Regions from separate parts of the Microbulbifer thermotolerans genome, predicted to be linked through region 3. Evidence: predicted binding sites of a transcription regulator. Region 3 holds the regulator's gene; each other region holds the start of a gene.

Region 1 (9,708 bases), 1.4 Mb from region 3:
AGAATCACTGGCGCCTCGAAACCTGGCACCAGGCGTTTGTAAGAGTTGGTGGAGGCGTTACAGATAGCGTTCAAGGCGCGGGCGTGCTTGATAATACCGCCGATATAGTAGAGCGCGGTTTCGGACAGACCGGCGTAGGCATCACCGGCAAACTGGTTGACACCGTCTTTACTGAAAGACTGATGCACGTGCATACCGGAGCCGTTGTCACCCACCAGCGGTTTGGGCATAAAGGTAGCGGTCTTGCCGTAGGCGTGAGCCACATTGTGGACCGCGTACTTGAGGATTTGCACCTCGTCTGCCTTCTTAGTCAGAGTATTGGCGGCGACGCCAATCTCACATTGGCCAGCGGTGCCCACTTCGTGGTGGTGCACTTCCACCTGCAGGCCCATTTGCTCCATAGCGGAACACATGGCCGCGCGAATGTCGTGCAGGGAGTCCACCGGCGGAACCGGGAAGTAACCGCCTTTTACGCGCGGACGGTGACCGATATTGCCGTCGGCGAAGCTCTGACCGGAGGACCAGGCAGCCTCTTCGGAGTTGATCTTGTAGAAGGCGCCGCCCATTTCCGCGCCCCAGGTGATGTCGTCAAAGACAAAGAACTCGGGCTCCGGTCCGAACATGGCAGTGTCGCCGTAGCCGGTAGACTTGAGATATTCCTCGGCGCGCAACGCGATGGAGCGCGGGTCGCGCTCATAGCCCTGGCCGGTGATCGGATCGACGATGTTACAGCGCACGATAACAGTGGCTTCATCGGTGAACGGATCCAGGAAGGCTGTATCGTCCACCGGCATCAGAATCATGTCGGACTCGTTGATGCCTTTCCATCCGGCGATGGAAGAGCCATCAAACATCTTGCCCTCTTCGAAGAACTCGCCGTCAACTTCCGACGCCGGAATCGATACATGCTGTTCTTTGCCCTTGGTATCGGTGAAGCGCAGGTCTACCCACTTGGCTTCACTCTCTTTGATCAAACCGAGCGTTTTCGCTGACATTGCTGTCCTCCAGGTCTCAAAAAATGGAATGTGTCGCTGTAACCCTTCTGTGGCATTCAATAAAGCAAAGAGTGTGCCAAATTGGGGCGCCGGCCGTGCCCTGGGCACCACCAGCGTGTTCGCGCTCCATACAGGGCTAATCGCAGGCAGAATAGATGCAAAGTGGCCACCCGGCCACAGGTGTGCGCACCATAGTGGCACACATCATCGCGCGAGTGCACCAAATACGGGCACAAACAACTTTCCGGCGGCTGGTTTATAATGCCCGGCTCTTATCCAACCCCCAACGCGGTGCCCAACGAATCCCCATGCACTTTGTCGTCAAGTTCTTTCCCGAGATCACCATCAAGAGCAACCCGGTTCGCAAGCGGATGTCGAACCAACTCAAGGACAACCTGCAGCGTCTTCTCAAGTCACTGGATGAGCGCATCCAAGTGCGCAAAGACTGGGAGAAGATTGATGTCATCGTGCCCGACGAGCTGGCCCATTTGAGCGGGCGCATTGAGGAGACGCTCGCCCACACCCCGGGAATCGCCAACTTCTCGCGAGTGCAGCAATTCCCCTTGGGCACACTGCAAGATATTTATGAGAAGACGATGTCCGTCTGGGGCGACAAGCTCGCCGGCAAGACTTTCTGTGTGCGCGTCAAACGCACTGGTGATCACGATTTCAAATCCCTGGATGTAGAGCAGTATGTGGGCGGCGGCCTGAACCAGAACACCGACGCCGCCGGAGTTAAGTTGAAGAACCCGGACATCACCGTAAAGCTTGAAATACGTCACGACAAACTGAACGTGGTAGAAGAGCAGACACCGGGCCTGGGCGGCTTCCCCCTCGGTACCCAAGACCCGGTGTTGTCGCTGGTGTCCGGCGGCTTCGATTCCACAGTGGCCAGCTACCTCACGATGAAGCGCGGTATCCGCACGCATTTCCTTTTCTTCAATCTGGGGGGCCGCCAACATGAGTTAGGGGTCAAAGAAGTGGCCTTTTACCTCTGGAACAAATACGGTGCTTCCCACCGGGTGCGTTTTATCACCGTACCATTCGATGAAGTAGTGGCGGAGATTCTGGAAAACGTCGACGACTCTTATATGGGCGTGATCTTAAAGCGCATGATGCTGCGCGCCGGTTCCGCGATAGCCAAAGAGCTGGAAGTAGACGCACTGGTAACCGGCGAGGCCATAGCCCAGGTATCCAGCCAAACACTGAAAAACCTGTCGGTGATCGACAGTGTCACAGACACGATGGTACTGCGCCCGCTGATCACCAGCGATAAAACCGATATCATCAAACTGTCGCGGGAAATCGGCACCGAGGACTTTGCCGCAAATATGCCGGAGTACTGCGGTGTAATTTCGGTGAAGCCCACCACGCGGGCAAAAATAGAAAAGGTTCAGAAGGAAGAAGACCGCTTCGACTTCTCGGTTCTCGAACGCGCCATTAGCAACCGCGTAATGCAGAACATCGACGAAGTGATGGAGGATGTGCGCGGCGAGATCCCCGCAGTTGAAATTGTCAGTGAGCCTCACGGTCAAGTGGTCATCGATATTCGCCATCCGGATGAAGAGGAGCTGGACCCGCTGGAGTTGCCCGGAACCGATGTGGAGACCATCCCCTTCTACCGCCTGAGTAATGCTTTCAAGAAGCTAGATAAAAACCGCGACTACCTCCTTTACTGCAAACGCGGTGTTATGAGTAAACTGCACGCCTCCCATCTGCTCGACGAAGGCTACCGCAACGTCGGTGTCTTCCGGCCAGAGAAGCCGGACACCGATCAATAAAGCGGGCTACCGGAACCAACGGATACAGGGATGTATCCGATAGAGTGCCAGGGACGCTTCCTAAATACCTACCCCATTGCTTGAACGGTCCCGAGCCGACTACAGCTGAGTTTAGCCATTAATTTTCCGACTCGTTTCTGCTCATCCATTCGATTTGATTCCTTGCTGCACTGTAAGACGCCACACAGTATGGCACTACGAAGTTCAGTAAAACCTTCAACCAATCGATTTCCTGACCAGTAGTCAATGCGGGCCCCTGGTTGATCGCATTCAACAGAGCGCCCACTACTAACGATACACGAAACGCATTGCGAACAACGTGCCGCTGTATAAGAATTAACCCTATCCTGCTCAAAGCAAAGATCCCCATATGTATCAAGCGCATACAAATCCAGGCAAAGTTGATTCTGGGCGCTCTTGAGCCAGTCCGAATACGACCGCCGATCATCCAATATGGCGCAACAACAACTGCTTTGTGATCTCTCGTCTTTTTTGATCAGTTAAATCACTCTTGCTCAAATAGAGAACAGGTGTGTCCACCTGTTCAAGAGAACCGTATTGATCAGAATTTGAAACCCCAACTATCTGAGCGTTAATTCCTTTCTTATCCAACAGGTCGGCAATGGTTGTGGCTGCCACATCAAAAGGCAATAGAGCCGCGAAAATAATCGGCAACTTTGGATTGATGTCGAGAACACTGTCCACCACCTTCTCTACTGAAGCATCTATGCTGGAGACCACTGCTAAGGATATGAGTGCTGCGCCTGAGCGCTTGGCTTGCGCACCTATATCGGCAAAACAGTCCGGCTTCAATACACTATAATGACACTGCTCAAGTAGTGGCTTCATCTCCTGAACAATAAAAGGGTGGGGCCTGGCAAGTAGTACATTTTTCATCACTGCTTACTCCTGATCTTTGAAACGAACTTTTTCTCCTTAGTCGTTCAAGCTTCAGGGTTATTACAGGCACGATAGAAAATTAATCCAGCTTCTCACCGAAAACTCTAGGGAACCTCTGATTAAGTCGCTTCCTGACGGTAAAAATTCTTTGGAGCCAGATGAGAAGCTCAGGTGATAGGATGGCCATTTCGAAACCGTCGGATACAGGGATGTATCCGTCGGAGCTACAGGGAAGTACTCGTGCGTTTTCGAAATGGCCATCCTATTGCCTGAGCGCACCGGAACCTACCTTAGCGTTCACGCGAATTAATCGGAGGTTCCCTAGATCCAAAACTTACGCAAGTTGATATCCTGCCTATCAACCTCGCGCGCCGGACACATAAGCCGCAGTCAATGCATGGCGTGGTGCTTCAAACAAATGTCGACACAGGCCAAATTCGATCAGTTTCCCAACCCGCTCAGTCATCCAGAAAAAGCCTGCATAGTTGGCAACCCGACGGGCCTGCGCCAAGTTGTGCGTTACAATCACTACCGTGTAGCGCCCTCGCAAGCGCAAAATCAACTCCTCCACGATGCCGGATGAAATGGGATCAAGAGCGCTGCACGGCTCGTCCATCAACAGCACTTCTGGCTCTAGGACCAGCGCACGAGCGATACATAACCGCTGTTGCTGTCCACCGGAAAGCGCCAGAGCGGATGCGTCCAATCGATCCGATACTTCCTCCCAGAGCCCGACATCTTTGAGCACTTTTTCGATCTTCCTGTATCGCACTTGGCGGTCTCGAATACCGTGCTCTTTTAAAGGCAGTTCCAGGTTTCGCCGAATAGACAGGGGAAAAGGGTTGGGCCGCTGGAATATCATTCCTATACGGCGTCTGAGGCCCAGCGTATCCACCGGATCGCGCAACAGATCCTGACCATCAAATAAAATCTGCCCGGCAAGGCGCGCATCGCTGTGGTCGGTAAGCCGATTCAAAGTGGAAAGGAAACTGGTCTTGCCGCACCCTGAGGGTCCGATCAATGCGGTGATACAACCCTTGTAAATATCCAGCGATACCTGGGACAAAACTGTCTTATCGCCGTAGCCAACCTCCAGGTCACGCACACGCATCAAGGGCTCGGGAGCACAACAGGGAGACCTTTGTTCGATACATCCCAACGTATAGTGGTTCACTTCACTCAGGTTCACGATACAAACACCCTCCGTTTGAACCAGTTTTCCAGCAGGCTCTGCGCCAGCGTGTTGAGTAAGACAATCAGAACCACCAGTACCAACGCCGAAGCATAAGCCGCACTGTCGCCACCGGTGACATTCATGGACAAATCGTAAATATGTACTGCGAGAGCGCGCCCTGAATCCAGCGGCGACTCCGGCATACGATCGACATAGCCACTGGTGAACACCAATGCTGCCGTTTCTGCGGTGGCACGACCGATTCCCAGCACTAGCCCGGCTCCTATCGCGGGACGCGCCGCCGGCAACAGGATATGCCAAATCGCAGCACTGCGGGCCATACCAAGCGCTAACGCCCCCCGGCGCCACTCGTCGTTTACCGCTCGCAACCCAGATTCACAGGTACGCACAAACACCGGCAAAATCATAAGTGCCAGAGTTAACCCGCCAGATAACAGAGAAAAGCCGAGACCGAGATAAATACTGAAAAATGCATTGCCAAAAAGCCCATATACGATCGAGGGAACCCCGGCCAAAATATCCAAAGTGACGCGCGCGATATCGGAAAACCGACGGCGTCCTGCGGCAAACTCTGACAACCAAACGGCAACGCCCAGCCCCAGTGGCAGTGCAGTAACCAGCGCAATAGAGAGTATCCACAAAGTGGAAACCAAAATGGGGGCGATACCACCGGATCGGCCGGAATCCTCAGGCTCAGTAAATAAAAAAGACCAGGAAAAGTGGGCAACTCCCTCAATCAATACATCGCCCAGCACCCACAACAACAAAGAAACCACCAAGGCGGCGCAACCTGACATAAGCCAACCGAACAGGCGATCAACCATATTGGCCGGCCTCGCGTCCATTGCGGGTAACTCTATAGCTGCCCCATGACAGCAACCACACCATAGCGGTCAACAGCAATCCGGACGCAAACAAGCTGGCTCGGTGGTCACCCATGGCATAGGACATTTCCAGGGCAATATTGGCAGTGAGAACACGCACTGGATCAAACAGCCCCGCAGGAAACTGAACCACATTTCCCGCAACCATAAGCACCGCCATGGTTTCCCCTAGAGCTCTTGCAGTAGCCAGCAATACACCTCCGAAAATATTGGAGCGGGCAGCCGGAAGCATGATATGGAGAATTTGTGTTTTCCGACGCATCCCTAAGGCTATACCGCCATGGAGCAATTCTCCGGACACACTGGCAAGGGCGGCGGCGCTGGTCAGAGCAATCGTAGGCAATACCATTAATGACAGCACTAGTATTGCCGCCAATAATGACGCCCCAGGAGGCTGCCAAAGGGCGATTAATGGAACTATCCGCGTTAACCCCCACAGTCCAAATACTACCGAGGGAACACCTGCCAGTAGGGTGAGCAGTAAACGGAAAGTTCTCGCCACTTTGGGATTCGCGTAAAACTGCAGATAAATTGCACTTGCCAAGCCCACAGGAAGCGCCACGATAAGAGCGCCCAAAGTTACAGCGAGCGATGCCAGTAACATCGGCGCCATGCCAAAGCGGTTTTCCTGTGGATACCACCCCTGATACTGTAGCCAATCGAACCAGCTTCCACTGTGCCAACGGCTGGAGAGAAAAGGCCAGGATTCCTTGATTAAAAATAAAACAATAAGAGTTAGCAGTAATGCAGCCCCGGCAGACAGCACAGCAAGCATCATACTCAGGCGGTGATCGGTGCGATTGACGATCCCCTTAGCGATCCAGCTCATCACCTATGGTTATCCATCAGGGTGCAACAAAAAATTGTGCTTCTATAATGTCCTTTACGGCATCTGATTGCGCAAAGGCTATAAATTCTTTAGCTAATCCAACAGGTGTATTTCTCACAACCAAATTCAACTGGCGAGAAAACTGATAACGACCTTTTGCCACATTCTCCGAGGTAGGGATTTCACCCTCCATAGAAATTAATTTGATAGGAGTTCCGTGGTTCTCTTCATATTCTGCAGTGCCGATGGATACATAGCCAATCGCACCGGCAATCGCCGACACACTTTTAATGCCCTGTTGATTATCTCCAATTACAACTTGTGCATTTATCTGACTATTTCTGAGGGAAAAATGTTGTAAAAATAATTCCAAAGTCGAACGTCCTTCCGCCTTATTGATTACAGTTATTGGCAAATTCGAACCACCGACTTCTTCCCAGTTGCGAATCTTTCCGGAGTAAATACCAACTATCTGATCACCAGTGAGGTTTCTTACCGGATTATTCTTATGCGTAATTATGCCGATACCGTCTCTGGCAATAAGGTATGCGGAAAGATCTTTTTCCGAGGCTTTCAACGCACGTGACACCATTCCGATGTCTGCCAGCCCAAGACGAACATCATTGATTCCTCTTGAGGAACCACCTGTCTGCACATTGATACGCACTCCTGGATGTTGAGATTCGAAGCGCTTAGCCACTTCCAAAATCAAAGGAGCAATAGTGCTTGACCCCGTTAAAGTGAGACGACCTCCACTGGCCTGGACAACTGAGGCACTGGCCAATACATACATTAATAACAACAACCTAATAAAAATTCTTAACATGCCAGTCTCATGAACATTTGTGGATTATTTATCGCAATAAACTCTGATTAAGGAGCAAGTAAAACTTCACATTTCATAAATTGGAAATAAAGTTTTCTGCATCACCATGGCCTTATAAGACGGCAGATAGACATAAGTCCATCCGCCGTCGCGAAAATTCAGCAGCAAGCCCCGCTTTGTGTAGCGAATACGTCAATATCAAAAGGGATATTTGAGCCACAGCCCTCAAATACACCAAAATGCCGGCTGAAGTCTCCGATGTATTGAAAATGTTCTGAAAACCGGGTATCGCGCAACATCCTCCAGGTATTTCCACACACAGGAAACACTCGCCCTGTCTCGATTACATGGTGTTTATCCAAAACAAACCTGTGTTCGCAGTTAGGGATAGAGCCCCGATATATCACTGCCTGGCCGTAATCTTCACAGGCGCTTTCCAGATCTTCCAGTTTGAACAGGCGATAAGTCGCGGAAAAGAACTGCAGGTTACCGGTTCTATGTGCCAGGTTATTGTCGGTGATTTCTAGACGTCGGTCTTCCAGCAAACGGGGATCTATAAAGCCAGCAGCCTGTGCCAGACGGAGAAAATCATTCCAATACAAGGCTCCGCCAAGACACTCTCCGTACAATACAGCATCCGTCCTCACTTCATCTGGAACTCTGCGGTCGGAGTAAACGTCGGAAAAATAGAATTCACCACCGGGTTTTAATAGGCGGTAGACACCGGACAGCACCGCAGCCTTATCCGGTGACAAGTTCACCACGCAATTGGAAACAATAACATCAAATGAGCCAGGCTCCAGATCGAGCTCATCGAGCTTCTCGATATACCCTTTAATAAACCTTACGTTGTCATAACCAAACGCCTGCGCATGCCATTCTCGATGGTTTTGAGCCACAGCAAGCTGTTCTTCAGTCATATCAACGCCGACAACCTCTCCCTCGGGTCCGACCAACTGTGCCAGGGCATAGACATCGCGCCCCGTTCCACACCCGAGATCCAGCACCCGGCACCCCGATAACAGGGGTGGGCACACAAGGCCACACCCATAGTAACGGGACAGAATTTCCGGATGGATTTTGGCCAGCAACGGCTTCAGCCACTCGGGCACAGCACTGGCATCACAACAGGCAGTTGTTTTGAGATCATCGGAACTCTGCAACTGTTTTCCATAATAATCTTGGACGAATTCATGCATGGTGAAAAACTCCTCTCGAACTCACTTGAACAGATCAGGAGCTATTCTTTGACAAAGTAAACAAGTTATCCCAATCCCTTAACCAATACAGCGCCAGGCAGGCCGCCAACATTGGCCAAGCGGCAAAAAACAGAAGGTGATCAAAAGGTGCCATGTACTGCTTATAGGATGAAAACGTGGAAATTGCGTGCAGTATTAACACCAACCCATAAGTCCAGCGCCGCCAGAGCCCGGCAACAAATGCCAGAACCAATAATAATTCCAAGCTACCGAAGATGTAGGACATATGGCTTGTCAGCCATTCGATACCGTAAAATTTTTCAAAAACTTTTCCGGTGTGCGCGGGGTTTACAAATTTATCCAGTGTCCACATCAACATCACAATAAAAACGCCCAGACGCAGTGCTAGCAGAGAGCGCAATAGGGGCTGCTGCAATGAATCCGGAAGTGTAGTTTTTGCGTCCATAGGTATATTCTCCTTTCTGGTTTAACTTTGGTTATATTTAAATCCGCGATGTAAATTGACAGGCCAGTCTTCAGGCAAGTACTGCAAGTCTTGCGGTTCATCAATGTCGTGTAACGGTGTCATTTCCACGAGTGTCCAACCAGCCTCCACTATTCTCTGCCGGGTAAGACTTGCGACTGAAGCAGTACTCCAGGGTATATCGAGAAACACCGTGGGCAGGTAGTTTGAAAGCCCCAGTAGCGCGTAGCCGCCATCGCTCACAGGTACCATGCATGCGTCGTTTTTCTCCAGGGATAGTGCCGCCGCACGCAGCTTATCAGCGTTCATATCGGGGCAGTCTGTTCCTATTAATAAAACTGCTTCTCCCTTGTCAGTTGTTCGTCGGGCCGCATCGGCCAAACGTTCACCCAGATCGCCTTCTTTCTGCTCGGACCACTCCAGGGAAGAGGGCAGGGCTAGTTCACTCCAAATAGGCAGCATACGATCCGGTGCCACACACAGTTCAACTGGTCCAATATCCGCCTTAACCGCTTGCTCTACAGTATGTTCCAGCAGTTTTGCAGCGAGACATGCCGAACCTTCACTGCCAAGGGCGGGAATCAGTCTCGTCTTGGCCATACCCGGTAAAGGTGC
Region 2 (9,708 bases), 1.4 Mb from region 3:
CTGATCCACGATCAAAAATCCCTCGTAGCTTCGGTCCAAATCCACGATAAGCAAAATCACCAGGGAAAATGCCAGCGCCAAGGCCACCGCGCTCCCGAGAGACGACTCAACGCTCTTGTCCCGGCGCGCTGCGCGGCGACCAAAGAAGCGTCCAACAGCCAGCAACACCAATACCAGCAGCACCGAAAAGATATAAATCTGGGGAAGCGAAAAGGTTCCGAGGATATCTTCTGCGGGCATGCGAAAATCCGACACTGATTAGAAGGTGTGGCCGATACAAGACGCCGCCGCCAGGTGCCGCGCCATATAGCTTCCAGCCGCCACCCCGGTTAGCATAGCCCAGCCCTCACAAATAGCCCCAAAAGGAGCCACGCTGTGAAACGCTTGATCGCTTTTTTACTCGCTGCCACCGCCAGTCTGCCACTAATGGCCCTGGAAGTCGGCGACCCCGCACCCAACTTCTCCCTGCAGGCCTCCGATGGCAAAAGCTATTCGCTAGCGGACTTCAAAGACAAAAAAGCGGTTGTCATCGCCTGGTACCCCAAGGCCTTTACCAAGGGTTGCACTATCGAGTGCAAATCCCTGGCTGAGAACGGGCACCTGATACGCAATTACAATGTCGCCTACTTTATGGCGAGCACCGATGAAGTGGAGGTAAACACCAAGTTTGCCACCGAACAGGACGCTGATTTTCCACTGCTCAGCGACCCCAAGGGCGAAACGGCCAAGGCCTATGGCGTACTGATGCCAGTTATGAATATAGCCCGCCGTGTCACTATCTATATCGGCAAGGACGGCCGTGTTCTCAAGATCGACAAGGAAATCCATCCAGCCACAAGTGCCGAAGATATTGCGCGAACACTGGGTGAACTTGGTATTGAACGAAGCAACTGATAAATCGCAATAAGCACCCAGCTTGCCCGCAGCCTTTGTCCCCGCGAGTCCCCCCTGTAACCTCGTCGGATACCTCCCTGTATCCGACGGTTTCAAAATATCCATCCCATCACCTGAGCTTCTCATCAGGGGGCAAGGTATCTTTATTGTCTGGGAGCGAATGAATCAGAGACCACTTTTTACGAGAGGATTAAAAAGTCACCGTGGCGGTAATCGTATCCTGATAGATACCGGGCGGTTTTGCTCCTTGCGCTGGCACTCTCCCATATACGGTGATCGATTGGGCTGCACCACTGCCCGTACCACTCACTACTGTGCCCACAGTGTCGCCCCAGACCTGGGTTCGCGCCGCATCCTGGTACAGTTGGTAGTCGATACTGTCCCCTCCCAACAGCATTCTGCGATTGTTGATATCGCCACTGCCACCGCCGTCAAGCGCCACACTATAGGCGCCATTCAATGTACAGGTCACTGAGAGGTTACTGCTGGCGTCCGTCTGCACAAGGTTGGTGACGGTGCCGAAATCGAGTGGGCTGGCCGAGATAGTGCAGTCGGGTTCAACTTGCAGTTGCGCAGTCATGCTTTCGGCCAGGTTGAAGGGAGTCAGCGAGCTGCAATTCGGTGCAAGTACCGCATAAGTGCCTTCACGCACTTCGATAGTATTAAACACCGATTGGTAGAAACCCGCTGCACTTCCGCCACCTGCAAATACCCGACCGTAAACGGTGGCGGTCATGGTCCCGCCAAACAGCACCGGAAAGTCCAGTTGTACCTGCTGCCCACTGGCTACTGTGCCCCACACCTGAGTGCGGGCGGCATCCCGGTACACATTAAACGGCACATCGAATGCACCGCTTGTCAGGCGGCGGTCTGCCAGCGAAACACCGCCGCTACCCACAGGTAAGCTGATACAGATCCGCCGTTGAAGTAAATCCAGCACAGGACACTGAACAGTGATATCTGCCGTTGCGTCTATCTGTGGGGTGGGCAGCCCGGTAACAGAACCGAAATTCAATGTCGGCGTCACGGTATAAGTACAGTCCTGCCCCCATGACACACCTGTCAGTAACATTGTGAATACCAGCAGAATCCGTTGCGCCATCACGGTAACTCCTCACAAATATCCGGCGACAGGCGCAGACGCGTAAGCGGTGCGCTCTGTCCGTCGCCTGGGTCAATGTGGTAATGGCAGATCAACCTGCCCTGCTGCACTTCAATGCGCGCGCCGCCGGAGATATCTTCCAGGTACAATTCCCCATCAAATCCCACCGGCAGAGTCTGGCCTTCACCGCCCGGAAGCAGGGTGGCGATACTGCCAGCGGCAATCGCGTCGCCGGACTGATCGAGCAGAGTGATAATTGCCGGTCGCAACTGCACGATTGGAAACACAATCAGCTGGCCCGCGTGATCGGCGGGCACAGCGAATTGCTCGAACTCAGCCACAGCGAGATTTGCTCCCAGCTGGTCTGGATTTATGCCAATACGGTTCCTCTGCCAGCCGCGCAGATCCGGTATCAGCAAATACCCCTCGTGGTCGGTGTAGCCGTAAAGACGGTTCTCGCTCAGAACGGGCACATCTCCGATTCCGGTGTACACCAGTGCAAAGGCGTCTTGAATACGTCGACTGGCGATTACCCGGCCATCCATAACGGCAAGACTGCCGCCCATCTCCAGGAAATATCCGCGCTTGCCACTGTCCCAGTCGATCCCCGCGCGTGCCTCGAAGTAGCGCCCGCGGGTTTCCAGCGCTGCCTGTCCATAGTCTCCGTCACTGTTGCCTCCCTGCAGCCACCACCCCCAGCCGCCCTCATAGGGGACTGTGTGCCGCAACATGGCTCTCGGCTGATTATTCCCGCCACTTTGGCGCTGCACACCGACGGATGCATAGGCCAGATGTTGCAGCGGTATGCTAAAGGTGACGCTGCCGCCAGAGCCATTTTCGTCGTCCTTGAACAGGGTGGCGGAAAACGACAGGCGCCGGCCAATATTCTGCGTCCAGCTGAGGCTGTGGCTACTGAAGATCTCTCGCGGCAGCAGTCTGTCGCGATGATCGCGCCAGCGCAGATAGCTATAAGCCAGACTGCCGCGCCCCGTCTGTAGCCAGAGGGTGGCCCGATCCTGTGCATTGAGCCAGCGCTCGATCAAAGTCCGGTCCGTATCCAGATCCGCCAGGTCCCGATAGCCGCGCGAGCGGCGCAAGCTCTGCAAATCAAAACCGAAAATGGGCCCAACCCACTGATAACCAAGGCTGTACTGATGCCCCGACTTATCGCGTTCGTTCCGGTTCTGCCCGTCACTGAAGGCGAGGGAGCCGGACAGCAGCCCCCAACGCCCCTCCGGCGACCAGACGCCACCGATACCAGCAAGCCTCAACTCCTCTGCCAATTCCCCATGCGCCTCGAAAGTGAAGGTATCAGTAATACCCTGCAGCCAGCTGGCACTGGCCACCGGGTGTTCACCGTAATCGTCCCAACCACCTTCGAAATTCGTGCGCAGTACACCTGCCTCGATACTGAAATCGCTTAACCCCCGCGCCAGGCGGCGGTGGTCCACATATAGGGGCACGCTGGTTTCAGTGGCGCGCCCCAGCGCGTCGGTTACTACCAGCGTGGCCATTCCTGCCCCGCCGATTCTTGGCAGAGCGTCGAGCACAAAGGGCCCACTATCCACATTCGCGCCGTATTGCAGAATATTATTTACATACAACTCCACAGTGGAGGGAAGGGAGGCACTGCCATCGAAACGGGGCACCGGCAGGGTGATCAGGTCCGGGCGCACCTCGAAGTTGCGCCGCCACTGTACACCGCCCATGCGAACCGGGCGGTTCCAGCTGTGGCCACCACTGATCAGATCACCTGCTGTCCAGGTCCACAATTGCTGCGGGTCACTGTAGGTCCAGAAACTATCCAGGCGGCGATAGCCGATGTTTTCATCGCCACTGCGGCTGACACCGGAAATTTTTACACTCCCGTAACGTCCAAACCAATTGAGAGAAGTACCAAGGGAGGCGTTGCTGCTGTCCTGCCACTCGCGGCCGTAAAAGTCATAACTGAATAGCAGCCCGTGATCGCGGCGCACTTCCACCGGTGGGGGTGGCTGATACCCCAAGTGCTGCGCCCGACGTAGATTGGGCGGCGCGTGCAATATCAGAGACTGGGTGGGAATGTCGTAGCGGTAGCTGAGCCCCGGCACCGAGTCCAGCGCTACCCATTGATCGGGGTCCTGCATCGGTAATTGCAGGCCGATTTCCCACAGGTCGCCCGCAATTACATAGAGCTTTTCCCTGCTCAGACGTGCATGCACAATCAGTCCGGTGGTTATTTCACCGTAGAAGGCCTCCAGGTACAGATCCTGTTCCAAGCGTGCGGAGTGCAGGAAATGCTCAGCACTGTTGGCAACCAACAGCGGACTATCGGAAAGGACGTCAGCTCTAACAGAGACGGTGACTACACTGATAAACAGGCTGACGTAAAGAAATTTTGCGAAGCGTCCACAAATATTATTGTTGAAGTGAAAGCTGGGTTGGCTGGCCATTTAAAATTGTTTCCAGTCGCACCTCTCTCATATTATTCGCGCTGGACACACCGGAGTTTTCCGGCAAGGCCCAGACCTTACGGCTACCGGGCAGCACGTAACCGAGTAGACCCGCACTCAACTGTACTTCCCACCCGGAACTATCGATCAGAAAACTGGCCCCCAATTGGGCCGCACGCCCACCCGAATTGATACATTCCAGCACCGCGGCCTTATCACGCACAGCACAGGAGATCTTTGCTTCGGGCGCATCCTGCGCACGCACAAACAGGGGCAGCACATAGCGCATACGTACGCTTACCTGGTTTGGCGCAGCCCCCCCGTTCAGCGGTAGCTCATCTACCACCAGGCGAAAACTTTGGTCCGCGCCAGACGGTGATTCCCCCAGACGTACCAGGCGCACAATCTGCTCCATCCCCGGCATCAGCTCCACAATGGGCGGGCTGGCCACCACCGCATCACTTGCAGTGAGTTGGTCCTCGCCATTTTCCTGGCTCCAGGCGAACACCCGCACCTGGGCCACCAGACGCTCGTCTCCGGTATTGGAAAGCCGCAGGCGCGAAGCCTTCTGACCAGCGCCGATCTGCAACAGTATCGGCCCCGCCTGCAGCTGCCCCTTGGCATGGGCGAAGTTGCAAAACAGCAGGGCGATCAGAAGCACCCGCGACAGCGGGATGCACTGCGCGAGACGCATATCAGAAGGTTGCCGTGGCGGTGATCGTCGAGTTGTAAGTTCCGGCCGGCTTGGGGTTCTGCCCCGGATCAGTCAGACCATAAACATCAAAGGCATCGGCACCACCGGTACTGGTGAAGTCGATAGTGAAGGTGCCGCCACTGCCGTCCCCCAGGATCTCCGTATTCGCCGCGTCGCGGTAGAGGTTGTAGTCGATCGTGTTGACACCATCATCCATCTGCCGGGTGGCAAAAGTACTGGCGCCGCCAGTTCCCGCGTCAAAAGATACGCTTACCGGTGCCAAGCCAGTACAGGTCACCGTGCCGGTGGTGGACGCAGATATAGAGGGAGTTAAATCATTGACCGTACCGAAATTCAGATCGTTGACAGAAATAGTACAACTGTTCTCAACCGTGATAGAGACGAGGAAGGTAGTATCCTCGGTGGCGGAGAATGCCGCAGCGGAGAGCAATAGTGCGGACAGGGAAAGCGCGAATCTTTTATACATAATCACCTCGGCCGATTTATGTTGCCGGAATGTTTTTATCCGCATAAATCTAGGCCAATACCGCGCATTCCCCAAACCAAAAGTCAATAAATGGCGTGCAAATTTCGTTATTGCAGCCAAGAACCTCCGATTAATTTTTTTCTTGGCGGCAAAACTAACTTTGAGGGCAGATGAGAAGCTCAGGTGATGGGATGGACACTTCTAAACCGTCGGATACAGGGAGGTATCCGACGGAGCTACAGGGAAGTACTTGTGCGTTTTCGAGATGTCCATCCCATTGCCTGAGCGCCCCGAAACCAACTACAGCGTTCCTAGGAATTGATCAAAGGCTCCCTAATCCTCGTCGCCATTCATACCCAGCTCCTTGAGCTTCCGCGTCAACGTATTGCGCCCCCAGCCCAACAGCTCCGCAGCGTCGCGCTTGCGTCCAGCGGTGTGCTTGAGGGCGATTTCTATCAGCGCGCGCTCAAAAGCGGGCACCGCCTCACTGAGGATTTCCCGACGACCATTGGCCAGTGCCTGATCGGCCCAGAGGCGCAAAGCTTTCTGCCAGTCCTGCGACGCATCACTATTCGCTGTCTGCTGATGTAGTTCCTGCGGTAAGTCTTCGATGTGCACTTCGCGGCCGGAAGCCATCACGGTAATCCAGCGGCAGGTATTTTCTAACTGGCGCACATTGCCGGGCCAGTCGAGGCTCGACAGATACTCTTCGGCTTCTTTTGTGAGAATTTTCGGCTCCACCCCCAAATCCTTGGCGGCGGCATTGAAAAAGTGGCGTACCAGCCTGGGAATATCCTCGCGGCGGTCTGCCAGGCGCGGGATATGGATGCGAATCACATTTAGGCGGTGGAACAAATCCTCGCGGAATTTATGCTCCTCCACCAGCTTTTCCAAATCCTGATGCGTTGCCGCGATAATACGTACATCCACTTTTACCGGGGTGTGGCCGCCGACGCGATAGAATTCCCCGTCCGCGAGTACACGCAGCAGGCGCGTCTGTGTCTCCGCCGGCATATCGCCGATTTCATCCAGGAACAGAGTGCCGCCATTGGCCTGCTCGAAACGACCAGCGCGGCTGGCACTGGCACCGGTGAAGGCGCCCTTCTCGTGGCCGAACAACTCCGACTCCATCAGATCTTTCGGAATCGCGGCCATATTCAGGGCGATAAAAGGTTTGTCTTTACGGGGGCTGTGATTGTGCAGCGCCTGTGCCACCAGCTCCTTGCCGGTGCCGGATTCACCGTTAATCAGCACGGTGATATTGGAGTGAGACAGGCGGCCTATGGCCCGGAATACCTCCTGCATCGCCGGTGCCTCGCCGATAATCTCCTTGCGGTTCGTACCATTTTCCACCGCTACGGGTTCAATCTGCTGCTCGCTGGCATGGGCGAGGGCGCGGCGGGTGACCGCCACCGCCTCATCCACGTCGAAAGGTTTGGGCAGGTATTCGAAAGCGCCACCCTGATAGGCGGCGACGGCACTGTCCAGATCTGAATGCGCCGTCATGATGATAATCGGCAGTGCGGGGCGTTCCGCCTGAAAGCGCTGCAACAATTTAAAGCCGTCGGACCCCGGCATACGGATATCGCTGATCACAACATCCGGCGAATCGCTGTAAAAATCATCCAGGGCGCGATCACCACTCTCGTAGCACTTGGTTTCTATTCCGGCACGACTCAGGGCACGCTCCAGTACCCAGCGGATTGACCGGTCGTCGTCAATGATCCAAACGCGATTGCTCATACTCACACTTCCGCTACTCAATTATTCGTTCATCAGGGGCAGAAAAATTTGAAAAACACTCTGCCCAGGGCGGCTGTCGCACTGAATCAAGCCGCGGTGCTGATTGATGATGTTCTGTGAGATGGACAGGCCCAGTCCCGACCCCTCGGCACGCCCGGAAATCATCGGGTAGAAGATGCGCTCGCGGATATCCTCGGGAATGCCGGGGCCGTTGTCTTCGATTTCTATACGGCACACCAGAGGGCATTGGCGCCGGCCAATGGTGAACTGGCGCTGGATACGGGTGCGCAAAGTGATTTGTCCGGCGGCCAGCCCGATACTCTCGTCCAGTGCCTGCATTGCGTTGCGGGCGATATTGAGCAGGGCCTGGATCAGCTGTTCTCTATCGGCGGGGACATCCGGAATAGAGGGGTCATAGTCGCGGCGGATTTTCAGTTCGCCATCGCACTCGGCATCGATCAATTGTGCCACCCGTTCGAGTATCTCGTGCACGTTGGTGGGCGTAAGCCGCACCGGTACTCGTGGCCCCAGCAGGCGATCGACCAGATTTCGCAGGCGATCCGCCTCTTCAATAATAATCCTCGTGTACTCGGTCAGCTCCTCGTCCGCCAACTCGCGCTGCAGCAGTTGTGCTGCGCCGCGGATGCCACCGAGCGGATTCTTCACTTCGTGTGCCATACCGCGCACCAAATTGCGGGTGGTCTCTTGGGCGCTGATCAGCGCATCCTCGCGGGCGATGCGCAACAAACGGTCCATGGGCTGCACTTCCAGCAACAGCCCGAGTTCCGGCACCGGACAAACTGTATAGTCCACGGTGCACGTCTCCAGATTGTGCAGCCGCCACACAGCGCGCCGTACCGTGTACTTCTCGCCGCTTTCGAGTGCATTGCGCATTGCCTCCTCGGCAGTTTGCGATTCCCAAACCACTTCCGCCAGGGGCACACCGCCGATCCGCGCACTGGAGGCCGCCAACAGATCCTCGGCAGCGGAATTCAGATAGCGCAGCTGCAGGTGGTCATCCAGCACCAGCACTGCGGAGTTGAGGCTGTCGAGGAGCTGGCGAAACTGGCGGTCGTTGAGCATGCGAGTCTTTCCGGTTAAATCGCTGCCGGCGGCGCCCCGGCATTTACCGCGCTTTGCCAGCGACCGGCGAAAACGCGTTGTTTTCAGTCAGTGCAAAAAGCACACCAAAATAGCGCACCAGACTACTGCTGGGGCCTTTCGGGCTATTAATACTGACCTTCGGAAGGGCGGTAACTGTCTCCGTAAGCCCGCTAACGGGCATCCGGGCGAGGTTGATGCAGTCGATCGGGAACATTAGCGCCACTGATGCACCATTATGGTGCTCTGTCTATAAAAACACCAGTGCGCTCCTTCGGCGGGCAGAAACAGAGAAGGGGGCTCCGGCGGTGCCGGGGCCCGGGAAAGGAGTCAGTCGGCGCTGGGAGGCTTGGCCCGAGGCAGGCCGGGAGCCACCGGAGCCTTGGGGGCCTGAGACGCCTGGGCGGCGGGGTTGTCCGGCAGTACACCACCCGGGCGTTTGACATAGAGGGTAATGATCTGGGAGCGAGCCAGCTCGTTACCGGCCGCGTCAACGAGTACCGCCTGCACACTGTGGGTGCCGCGTTCCAGGGCGGAGATATCCAGGCTGGTGCCGGAGGAAGCTCCCGCCCAGGGCCGGCCGTCCACTACCGCGAAGAACTGGTAGTCACCGGACGGCACCGGGTCCATCGCCACTTCCAGAACAATGGAGCGCTGCCCCGGCGGAATAGTGGCGCCGTCCATGGGACTGACAATGGCGAAACGCACCGGGCCAGCATAGTCATCACCTCCCTGGTCCCGCGGCGAAAGCTTGCGCGTGGGCAGAGTGCGCGGCAGAGCGATAGGCTGGACGTTAGTGGGCGCCAACTCAACTTTTTCCGTCGGCTCACCGGGCAGTGGCTTGTCGCTGAAAACAACACTGCCATCCGGAGCCACCGTTTTGTAGATGGAACCACCGGACTGTGCATTATCAGTTTCATTGCCGCCGGCCAGGGAAATGAGAGGGCTGGCGAGCAGCAGGGTCAAAATCACTTTGCTGGGATTCATCGGTCCTTATTGCGGCCTTGCCGCTCCTTTTGGCTAGCAAATTCCAGTTGCAACAATACACCCAAGGCTAGCGTACCCGCTATCAAAAAAAAGCCCGCACCAGAGCGGCGCGGGCTTTTCGGAGGGGCGAGCCCCATTGGTTTACCGGTATTTTACACCGAGTAGTACATATCAAACTCGACCGGGTGAGTGGTCATCGCCAGGCGCTCCACCTCTTCCTTCTTGAGCTCGATGTAGGCGTCAATAGCGTCGTCGGTAAAGACGCCAC
Region 3 (9,708 bases):
CAAAGCGTTTTTACGTCAGGAAGTGAATTAATCAGAGGTTCCCTAGAACAATAATGAAACAGAGATCCATGCCCATGTCCGAATTGGCCGCGGGACGTCTGCCCGATAACCGTTACTTGCTTTTCCGGGTGTTCAAGTACACCGTCTATCTCCTGCTCACCTACAACGTTTACGCCTTCTTCGTGGAGAACCACGCAGCTGCCGGTGCTGTCTTCTCCGATGGGCTGCAGTGGGGACGGGTGATCGAGGCTTACAACGATTCCATCGACACCCTGGCCTGGGTGTTGTTGTTATTGGTGTTCGAATTGGAGACATTTGTGTTGGACGACCGCCTGATCCGCGGCTGGGTCAAGTGGTCGTTAAACGCGGTTTCCACTGTCTGCTACCTGTTTATTACCTATTCCTGCTACGGCTATATCGCGGAGATGGTTCATCTGACCGACTTGTCGCCAGTGGTGGAGACGGCTTGTGAACTGGCCGCACAGGGCGGCTGGCAGCTGGTGGTAGGGCAGGATGACTATGTACCTCTGGCTGCAGGAAACTGTGCGTCGCTTGGCGGAACACCGCTACTGCGCCTTGCTGATGCGGCGGTTCTCGGCTCGGCCGCTACCTGGAGTGCTATCAAGTGGCTGGCCTGGACCGATGTGATCAACGCCAGTGCGTGGTTGTTGGTGGTCGCTATTCTGGCTTTTGAAGTGTGGCTGCAGCTGCGGCAGAAGCTCTCCGAGCGCGTTATGCGCTGGTCGCAGATAGTAAAAGGGAGCTTGTATTTCACCCTGTTCCTGTGTGCAATTTATTGGGGCGTCAGCGGCAGTTTTCTGGATTTTTGGGATGCCTTCCTGTGGCTGGTGGCCTTTTTCTTTATTGAGATGAATCTGTTTCAGTGGCAGGCGGAGACCCGTGGCGAGTAAAAAAGTGGAGGAATCTCTGACTGGCCCGCGCCAGCGCGAGCACGTCAGAGATTTGGTTACCCCGCTATTGAGATGCCTGGATAAAGAAATCGCGCAGATAGCGGAACAGTTTACGCTGGTTGGTGGGCGGTTTGTTGTTTTTGATTTCCCTTTGCGAGTCCCGTATCAGCTGGCGCAGCTGTTGGTGATCCGCATGGGGGTAGCGATCGAAAAAGTCGCTCTGCGCGGCGTTGCCCTCCTGTAGCAGCCGCTCGCGCCAGTCCCCGGCCATCTTGTCGAAGCGCAGGTGCTGCTGGTCCCGTTCCTTAAACCGCTCCAGTACTTTCTCTATGGCGTCGACGTCGGCACTGCGCATCAGGCGTCCGATATACTGCAGTTGGCGCCGGCGCGCTTCATTGGATTTGATCCTGTGCAGTGTCTCTACCGCCTCTCGCAGATCTCCGTCTAGTGGCACCTCCGCCAGCTGCGCGGCGGACAGTTCGGTCAGCCGCTTGCCCAGTTCCTGCAGCTGGTGCATTTCTTTTTTCAACTGGGTTTTGCTTTTCGGCAGTTCTTCTTCGTAATCGTCAAATTCTTCCATTGATTCTTCCGCGTAATGCGTTAAGCGAAATACCAGGTGGCCAGACCGAGGAAGGACAAAAAGCCTACAACGTCGGTAACTGTGGTCAGGGCCACACCACCGGCCAGCGCCGGATCTATGCGCATGGCGCGCAGGGCCACTGGCAGTATGGCGCCGGCGAGGGCGGCGGTGAGCAGATTGATCACCATGGCGGCGACGATCACCAGTGCTATGCGGCTGTCATTGAACCACAGCGCGGTGATCGCCCCCATCACCAGTGACCAGAGCAATGCATTCAGGGCCGCGGCTCCCAGCTCTCTGGACAGCAGCCAGTTTAAGTTACTGCGGCCGATCTGCCCCAGGGCCATGCCGCGGATGACTACTGTGAGTGTCTGGCTACCGGCGACACCCCCCATGCTGGCGACGATTGGCATCAGCACCGCCAGTGCCACCACTTTATCCAGAGTGCCCTGGAAGAGGCTGATTACCCAGGATGCCAGCAGCGCGGTGAGCAGGTTGATGCCCAGCCAGACAGCGCGCCGGCGGGCGGTGCGCCGCACAGGGGCGAAGGTGTCCTCTTCTTCGTCCAGGCCGGCGAGACTCATCAGTGAGTGATCGGCATCTTCGCGGATCACGTCCACCACGTCGTCGATGGTAATACGGCCGACCAGGCGGTTGTCCTCGTCCACCACCGGTGCGGTGATCCAGTCGTATTTCTCGAACAGCCGCGCGACTTCTGTGTCGGGCATATCCGCGGGAATGGGGTCCACATCGGTGTTCACCACCTCGCGTACTGTCACCGAGGGGTCCGTGGTCAGCAGTTTGGATAGGGGCAGTAGGCCGATGTACTGACCTTTGCGGTTGACTACAAAGAGGCTGTCGGTGGACTCGGGCAGCTGCTCGTGGCGGCGCAGGTAACGCAGTACCACATCCAGGCTCAGATTGGGGCGCACGGAGATGGTATCCGTGTCCATCAGGCCGCCGGCGGTTTCCTCATCATAGGCGAGAACGTCCTCCACGCGCGCTCGGTCCGTCTCGCTCATGGCGGAGAGGACTTCGGCCATTACCCGCTCGGGCAGGTCCTGGAGTATATCGGCGACGTCGTCGGCATCGAGTCCTTCCATCACCGCCACCATTTCCTCTGTGTCCATGGTGGCGAGTATCTGGCTGCGCACGTCGTCGCTTAGTTCCTGCAATACCTCGCCTTCGACTTCGTGGTCGATCAGTTTCCACAGTACTTGGCGGATACGTGGCGGTGAGCTCTCCAGCAGTTGCGCAACGCTCTGCGGTGTCAGGGTGCTGAGCATGCGCCGCACTTCACGCCCGGTGCCGCTGTCGAGCGCGGCGAACAACTCACCCAGCTGGTTTTGCGCGCGGAACTTGATATCAGCCGGGGGTTGGTTGGGCACGGAGGAACCTCTTGAAACAGGACACTAAATGCGCGGCTCAACCCTCTAATGGGGCTTGGCCGGTGACCGCGATCATACTATCAGTGCGTGTGGAAATCGATTGTGGAGAGGGGAGGCTGCTTCTGCGTGGAACTGCTTTATTCCGCCTCGCCGAAACGGTCCGCCACCAGTTTGGTAATCGCGTTCAGTGCGTCTTCCTCGTCGAGGCCGGTAACTTCCAGCTCCAATTCTGTACCCTTCCCCGCGGCTAGCAGCATCAGCGCCATGACACTCTTCCCGTCCACGCACTTGCCGTTGCATTGCACCTTCACGTCGGCGGAGAATCGCGCGCAAGTCTGTGCAAACTTGCTGGCGGCTCGGGCGTGCAGCCCGAGTTTGTTGACTAACTGGAGGCGGCTTTTTTGCATGGGGGATCTGTTTTCCGAGGTTACCTCTGTTGTTCGCGATGGCGAATTTGCACATTATCGAATTGGACGGCAAAGGTTTTCGCCAGTTGCTCGACCATGTACACGGAGCGGTGTCGGCCTCCGGTGCAGCCGACGGCGACGCAAGTATAGCTGCGGTTGCTCTGCTGATAGGAGGGCAGCCAGTGCTGCAGGAAGTTTGTAATGTCCCGCTCCATTGCATCTGTTTCCGGCTGGGCGCGCAGAAATTCTACGACTTCTGGGTCCTGGCCGGTCTTTTGGCGCAGCTCAGCCACCCAGTAGGGGTTGGGCAGGCAGCGCAGGTCGAATACCAGGTCTGCGTCCACGGGCACGCCGTGTTTAAAGCCGAAAGACTGGAAGAGGATCGCCATGCCCGGTGATTTTTTCCCAACCACCCGGTTCTTCACCAGATCGCGCAGTTGGTGAAGGCTGAGACTGCTGGTGTCGATGACTAGATCGGCCATGGCCGCCAGCGGGGCGAGCAGCTCCTTCTCCCGATTCAGGGCTTCGAGCAGGTGGGTCCGGTTGTCGGAGAGCGGGTGCTTGCGCCGGGTTTCACTAAAACGTTGCACCAGTACCGGGGAGCGGGCGTCCAGGTATATGACATCGCACTGCAGGCCGCTTTCGCGCAGCTGGCCGATGACCCGCGGTGCCTGTTGCACGTCCTGCCACAGGTTGCGCGCGTCTATGCCGAGCGCCAGGCGGGGGCCGTCGGGGGCCTCGCGGGTCTCGTCCGCTGGGGGGTGCTCGCGCACCCGCCGCACCAGTTCGGGCAGCAGGCTGGCGGGCAGGTTGTCGATACAGTTGAAGCCGACATCTTCCAGCAATTGCAGGGCGGAGCTTTTTCCGGAGCCGGAGCGGCCGCTGATAATTACCAGGCGCATTGGGCGGTCCTTTTTCAGCGCTTTGTGGTCAGGCAACGATAGCTTATCTGTGTAGGATGACCTGGGCGAGGGTTTTACAGCGGTCCCCGCTCCGGTACAGATTATGCAGCGGCAGTGCTGTTGATTGCCAGTGCGTAGAGTTCGTCATTGGTCCGGGCTTGGCGGAGTTTTTCCCTGATCCGGCTGTCGCTGAACAGGGCGGCAATTTCCGCCAGGGTGTCCAGGTGTTCCTGCTCAGAGTTTTCCGGGACCAAAAGGGCAAATAGCAGATCCACCGGTTGGCGGTCGGCGGCATCGAAGTCTATCGCCGGTTCAGTGGTACAGAGTACGCCGATGGGGCGCTCGCAGCCGGGCAGGCGACAGTGGGGAATAGCCACACCGTCACCAATCCCGGTAGAGCCGAGGCGCTCGCGGGCGATCAGCTGGTTAAAAATGGTATCGGCATCGTGTTGTGGATACTGCTCGGCGATGGCCTGGGCGATGTCGAGCAGCAACTTCTTTTTGCTGCTCCCCGCCAAGTGACAGAGGGTCAGGCGGGGAGAAAGTAGTGCGTCCAGTGTCATAGTCAGCGGTGGCTCTGCAACTTCTCTTTGTATTTTTTCAGTTGGCGATCCAGCTTGTCGGCGAGGGCGTCTATGGCCGCGTAGATATCTTTGTCTTCAGATCCCGCGCAAAGGTCATGCCCGTTGACGTGTACTCTGGCCTCGGCTTTCTGGATCAGTTTGTCCACGGACAGGATTACCTGCGCGGTGGTGATGTTGTCGTAGTGTCGGGAGAGCTTTTCCAGCTTGCTTTCGCAGTAGTCGCGAATGGGAGGAGTGAGATCCAGGTGGTGGCCACTAATGTTGATCTGCATGGATATCTCCTTTTTGAGCGCATCGCTAGGCGGCGCCCTCCCGTTTGGGCCGCAACCCTACAAGGAAGTGCGCCAGAATGGAAGCATACACTCAAAGTTTGGACGTCGGTCGCGCATGGGGTGGAGTGGAACGCCCCGGTAATGTGACCACCTAAAGGTCAATGGTCAGTATTGCCGCGTTGTGTTGGGTGTCGCGGCGGTATTGAAGGTGCTGCGCCTTATACCAACCGCTTGCGCTCACTGGAGGACGGGATGCCCATCGCCTCGCGGTATTTGGCCACGGTGCGGCGCGCCACCTTGATACCCTGTTTGCCGAGTTCCTGGCTGATTTTGTTGTCTGACAGGGGTTTGCGCGGTTGTTCCGCATCGATCAGTTTGCGGATCAGGGCTCGGATCGCGGTGGAGGAGGCTTCCTCGCCGGAGTCAGTGCTCACATGACTGGAGAAGAAATATTTGAGCTCGAAGACGCCGCGGGGGGTGAGCATATACTTCTGGGTGGTGACGCGGGAGATAGTGGATTCGTGCATGCCGATAGTCTCGGCGATATCCGCCAGCACCATGGGTTTCATCGCCTCGGGGCCATGTTCGAAAAAGCCCTGTTGCTTTTCGACGATGCTGGTGGCCACTTTCAGCAGAGTTTCATTGCGGCTCTGCAGACTCTTGAGAAACCACCGCGCTTCCTGCAGGTGATCGCGCAGGAAATTGTTGTCACTGGAGTTGTCGGCGCGCCTGATCAGTGACGCGTAATTGCTGTTGATCCGCAGGCGGGGCGTGGTCTCGGGGTTTAGCTCCACCAGCCAGCGCTGCTCCTTGCGGCGGACGATGATATCCGGAATCACGTACTGAGGATCTTCGCCACCGAAGGCTTCCCCGGGATTGGGGGTCAATGTCTGGATCAGGCGCATCACCTCTCCGAGCTGTTGCTCGTTGAGGCGGGTGCGGCGGCTGAGGGTGCGGAAGTCGCGCTTGCCGAGCAGGTCCAGGTGCTGTTCGACCACTGTCAGCGCTTGCTCCAACCAGGGAGTGTCGGGCGGTAACTGGCGCAGTTGCAGCAGCATGCATTCGCGCAGGTCGCGGGCTCCGCAGCCTGTGGGGTCGAATTGCTGAATGGTCTTGAGCACCGCCAGGACTTCGTCTTCCTCCACCTCAAGGGCCGCGGCGATATCGGCCGGTGGCGTTTCCAGGAAGCCGTTCGGCGCTATGCCGTCGATCAGGTTCTCGCCGATCAGCTTGTCCTGAACGGACAGGGAGGTGAGGTTGAGTTGCCAGAGCAGGTGATCGTGCAGACTGTCGGAGGCGGCGTTGCGCTGTTCCAGAGCCACTTCCTCACCGTCGCCGCCGCTGTAGCTGCCACTGCTGTAGATATCTTCCCAGCGGGTATCCACGGGCAGCTCATCGGGAATATTCTGGCTCCAGTCGCCGCTATCCGCTTCTCCGGCCTCCACATTCCCTTGTTCGGTCCCCGTCGGATCCGTCGACTGCTCGCCGGTATTTTCCGCCTGGGCAGGTTCCTCTCCGTCGACTTCCAGCAGGGGGTTGCTGTCCAGCGCCGATTGCACCTCTTGCTGAAGATCCAGAGTCGACAGTTGCAGCAGCCGGATAGCCTGCTGCAACTGGGGTGTCATGGTCAGCTGAGTGCCAAGCTTTAGCTGGAGAGACTGCTTCATAGTGAGGGACTGCGAAATCTTGTGGCGGATGAATTTGCTAAAAATCCAAGATGTCGCAGACTAACCCTCTACAAAGCGGATTACAAGCAATAACTGTGCCGACTTTTTAGTCGCTGGTGGGGATTGGGGGAGTGTTACGGCAAGCTGTTTTCCGCGTATCCACCGACTTGGGGGGCAGCTACCGCGTTGGGTTGTCAATCGCGTGCGGCGTTCATTCGGGAGTGAGTGAATTCGGGGCCTGAGCGCCCCGAAACCCACCGCAGCTCCCGTGTGAATGATCTGGGACCCTAGATCGTGAATTCGTGACCCAGATAGACCTCTCGCACCTGCTGGTTGGCGAGCACCTCTTCGGGGGTGCCGGCGGCGATGATGTGTCCTTCGCTCACTATGTAGGCGGTTTCGCAGATATCCAGGGTCTCGCGCACGTTGTGGTCGGTGATCAGTACGCCGATACCGCGTTCGCGCAAGTGACGGATAATCTGCTTGATATCATTGACTGAAATGGGGTCTACACCGGCGAAAGGTTCGTCAAGCAGTACGAAATCGGGGTCCGTGGCCAGGGCCCGGGCGATCTCAACACGGCGGCGTTCGCCGCCGGATAAAGCCATGCCGAGGCTGTTCTCAATGTGGGTGATGTTGAACTCTTGCAGCAGTTCCCGCACGCGTTGCTGCCGTTCGGTCCGGCTCAGGTCCTTGCGGGTTTCCAGGATGGCGAGGATGTTGTCGCGCACGGAGAGACGGCGGAACACCGAGGCTTCCTGGGGCAGGTAGCCAAGGCCTTTGTGCGCACGCCCGTGCATGGAAAGACGGGTAATATCCTCGTCGTCGATCAGGACCTGGCCTGCGTCGGCCTGCACCAATCCGGCGATCATGTAAAAGCAGGTGGTTTTGCCGGCGCCGTTGGGACCGAGCAGACCGACCACCTGGCCGCTGGTTACGTTGATGGAGACGTCCTGGACGACTTTTCTTTTTTTGTATTGTTTGGCGAGGTGTAACGCTTTCAGCGTTGGCATAGTGTATTCCGAGTTTGATTTTAGGACCGGCTCTTTGGCCCGTTTCATGGAGGTTCCGCCGCTTATAACCCTTCGCGGGAGTGCTCCCGGCGGCGAGGCGCCGCGGGGATCGGGTTTCCGCGCCAAGATAAAGGGAGCGGGTTATTGCTGCTTTTGGCCCTCGTCGGTTTGTTGGCCGCTATTCTTTTTTTCCGGCTTCCAGATCATTTCCACGCGCCCGTCGCCGGACTGTCCCTGGGCCTGCATCTCTTCGCTTTTCAGGTCGTAGTCGATTTTTTCCGCAGTCAGGGTATTGCCGTCCCGGTTTACGTGGGCATCGCCGATCAGGTGCAGCTCGTCGGTGCTGACAGTGAATTCGATACGTCGCGCCCGCGCCTTCACTGGGTTCTGGCTCTGTACCATCTGCTGTTGAAAGTGCGCCGGCCGACCGGTGGCGATCACGCGGCTGATCTCGCCAGTGGCGTTGCCGTGCACTTCCACGCGGTCGGCGCGGATCTGCAGTGAACCCTGGGTGATGACCACATCGCCGCTGTAGACGGAAAGATTTTTGCCGCGGTTGGCTTCCAGCTTCTTGGCCTGCACTTTGATCGGTTGCTCGCGATCCTGTGGCAGAGCCAGGCCCCGGGTGCCCGGAAGCAGCAGGGCAATGGCGGCGATGAGCCACAGATGACGGAGTTTATTTGCTTTCATAGCTGCTCTTAACATCGGAGAGGATTTCCACCCGGTCCTCCTTGAGGAAGGCGCGCAGGCCCTTGCCGGAGGTGATATTGGGGCCGGCGGTAATGGTAACAACTTTGTCTGTCTCAGCGTATTCCTGGCGCGGTTTGATAGTGATGGCCTGGGTATCCAGGCGGATGCCTCCCGCTTCCGGCAGTTCGTTGATTTTGACATCGCCGCGCAATACCACCCGCTCGCCATTATTGTGGGCGACACCGCTTCTGGACTCGGTGCGCCACTTGGGTTGGTGCGCCTGGTAGAAGAGAAAGCGCGGCTCGGTCAGATCGGCGCGGTCCCGGCGCTCGAACTGGAAATAGGTGATCTGATCCGCGTCTACGCGATAGGCGAGGGTGCCCTCTTCGTTGAAGTGGCGCGTGCGGGCGTCGCGGATAATCAGATCCGCAGCCTTTTTCTGTTGCTGGGGAGTGGGGCGCTTGCCGAGCAGCTGTTGCGGCGGGCTCTCTGCAAACCAGAGTCCGGCACTGATCAGCAGTACCACGGCGACCAGGGGCAGCCAACTGCGCATTACTCTTCTCCGAGGTAGGGCGCCAGGGCGGCGTCAAAGGTACCCTGGGCCTGCATTATGCGGTCGCAGACTTCGCGTACTGCGCCCTCGCCGCCGCGGGCCTGGGTGATCCACAGAGCCCGCTCGCGCACTGGCGGTGCGGCGTTGGGAACGGAGATGGGGCAGCCGATACGGGTCATTACCAGTAGGTCCGGGTAGTCGTCGCCCATGTAGGCGATATTTTCCAGGCAGCAGGGCTCGTCGGTAAATAGCTCTTGCAATGCGGAGAATTTGTCCTCGCGCCCCTGGATTAGTTTTTCGATCCCCAGTTCGTGCGCGCGCCGCTCCACCACGGTGCTGCGCCGGCCCGTGATAATGGCAACGCGTACACCGGACTTCTGCAGCATTTTGATGCCGTGGCCGTCCAGGGTGTTAAAGCTTTTGAGTTCGTTGCCACTGCTGTCGAAACTCAACTTGCCATCGGTCAGCACACCATCCACATCCAGTACCAGCCAGCGGACTTTTTTCAGGGCTTGAGTGAGTTTTTTTTCTGAGGTCACAGGTGACTTGTCCTTAATGTATTTGCGGGGCCTCGCCGCCGGTTTTTTGCCGTGGGTGAGTAAACCCTGTGTTTGCTGTCGTTGCCCGGTGTCGTACCGAGTTTTGCAAAATGTTCCGGGGGCGGTGCTTGTGTATAGAGTATCGGTGTTTGTGCGGCGGTGGATCAAATCACCCCGGCGCGCAGTATATCGTGCATATGCA

The links. Region 3 encodes sigma-54, which starts transcription at its own class of promoters, with help from an activator protein. Its sites were predicted from a motif close to TGGCACANNNNTTGCNNT; they were not measured.
Region 1: a site for sigma-54 is predicted at 1,057-1,074, ahead of glnA (glutamate--ammonia ligase). Genes of this name have one in related genera too.
Region 2: a site for sigma-54 is predicted at 8,525-8,542, ahead of glnL (nitrogen regulation protein NR(II)). Genes of this name have one in related genera too.

The regions. Positions count from the first base shown of each region.
Region 1 covers NZ_CP014864.1:3,700,511-3,710,218, forward strand. The annotation lists gene glnA (glutamate--ammonia ligase) at 1-995, opposite strand, end outside; gene thiI (tRNA uracil 4-sulfurtransferase ThiI) at 1,304-2,776, shown strand; gene nrtS (nitrate/nitrite transporter NrtS) at 2,895-3,224, opposite strand; gene A3224_RS15310 (hypothetical protein) at 3,221-3,676, opposite strand; gene A3224_RS15315 (phosphate ABC transporter ATP-binding protein) at 4,035-4,865, opposite strand; gene pstA (phosphate ABC transporter permease PstA) at 4,862-5,716, opposite strand; gene pstC (phosphate ABC transporter permease subunit PstC) at 5,688-6,584, opposite strand; gene A3224_RS15330 (phosphate ABC transporter substrate-binding protein) at 6,601-7,410, opposite strand; gene A3224_RS15335 (methyltransferase domain-containing protein) at 7,569-8,609, opposite strand; gene A3224_RS15340 (hypothetical protein) at 8,644-9,075, opposite strand; gene A3224_RS15345 (TIGR04282 family arsenosugar biosynthesis glycosyltransferase) at 9,097-9,708, opposite strand, start outside.
Region 2 covers NZ_CP014864.1:3,690,507-3,700,214, forward strand. The annotation lists gene A3224_RS15245 (hypothetical protein) at 1-240, opposite strand, end outside; gene A3224_RS15250 (peroxiredoxin family protein) at 376-894, shown strand; gene A3224_RS15255 (Csu type fimbrial protein) at 1,085-1,996, opposite strand; gene A3224_RS15260 (fimbria/pilus outer membrane usher protein) at 1,996-4,428, opposite strand; gene A3224_RS15265 (fimbrial biogenesis chaperone) at 4,394-5,122, opposite strand; gene A3224_RS15270 (Csu type fimbrial protein) at 5,124-5,609, opposite strand; gene ntrC (nitrogen regulation protein NR(I)) at 5,943-7,352, opposite strand; gene glnL (nitrogen regulation protein NR(II)) at 7,374-8,435, opposite strand; gene A3224_RS15290 (DUF4124 domain-containing protein) at 8,784-9,440, opposite strand; gene glnA (glutamate--ammonia ligase) at 9,593-9,708, opposite strand, start outside.
Region 3 covers NZ_CP014864.1:1,197,290-1,206,997, forward strand. The annotation lists gene A3224_RS04985 (hypothetical protein) at 54-911, shown strand; gene yjgA (ribosome biogenesis factor YjgA) at 976-1,491, opposite strand; gene mgtE (magnesium transporter) at 1,512-2,855, opposite strand; gene A3224_RS05000 (HPr family phosphocarrier protein) at 3,017-3,286, opposite strand; gene rapZ (RNase adapter RapZ) at 3,307-4,188, opposite strand; gene ptsN (PTS IIA-like nitrogen regulatory protein PtsN) at 4,290-4,751, opposite strand; gene hpf (ribosome hibernation-promoting factor, HPF/YfiA family) at 4,754-5,044, opposite strand; gene A3224_RS05020 (RNA polymerase factor sigma-54) at 5,263-6,711, opposite strand; gene lptB (LPS export ABC transporter ATP-binding protein) at 6,999-7,724, opposite strand; gene lptA (lipopolysaccharide transport periplasmic protein LptA) at 7,866-8,414, opposite strand; gene lptC (LPS export ABC transporter periplasmic protein LptC) at 8,401-8,967, opposite strand; gene A3224_RS05040 (KdsC family phosphatase) at 8,967-9,506, opposite strand; gene A3224_RS05045 (KpsF/GutQ family sugar-phosphate isomerase) at 9,671-9,708, opposite strand, start outside.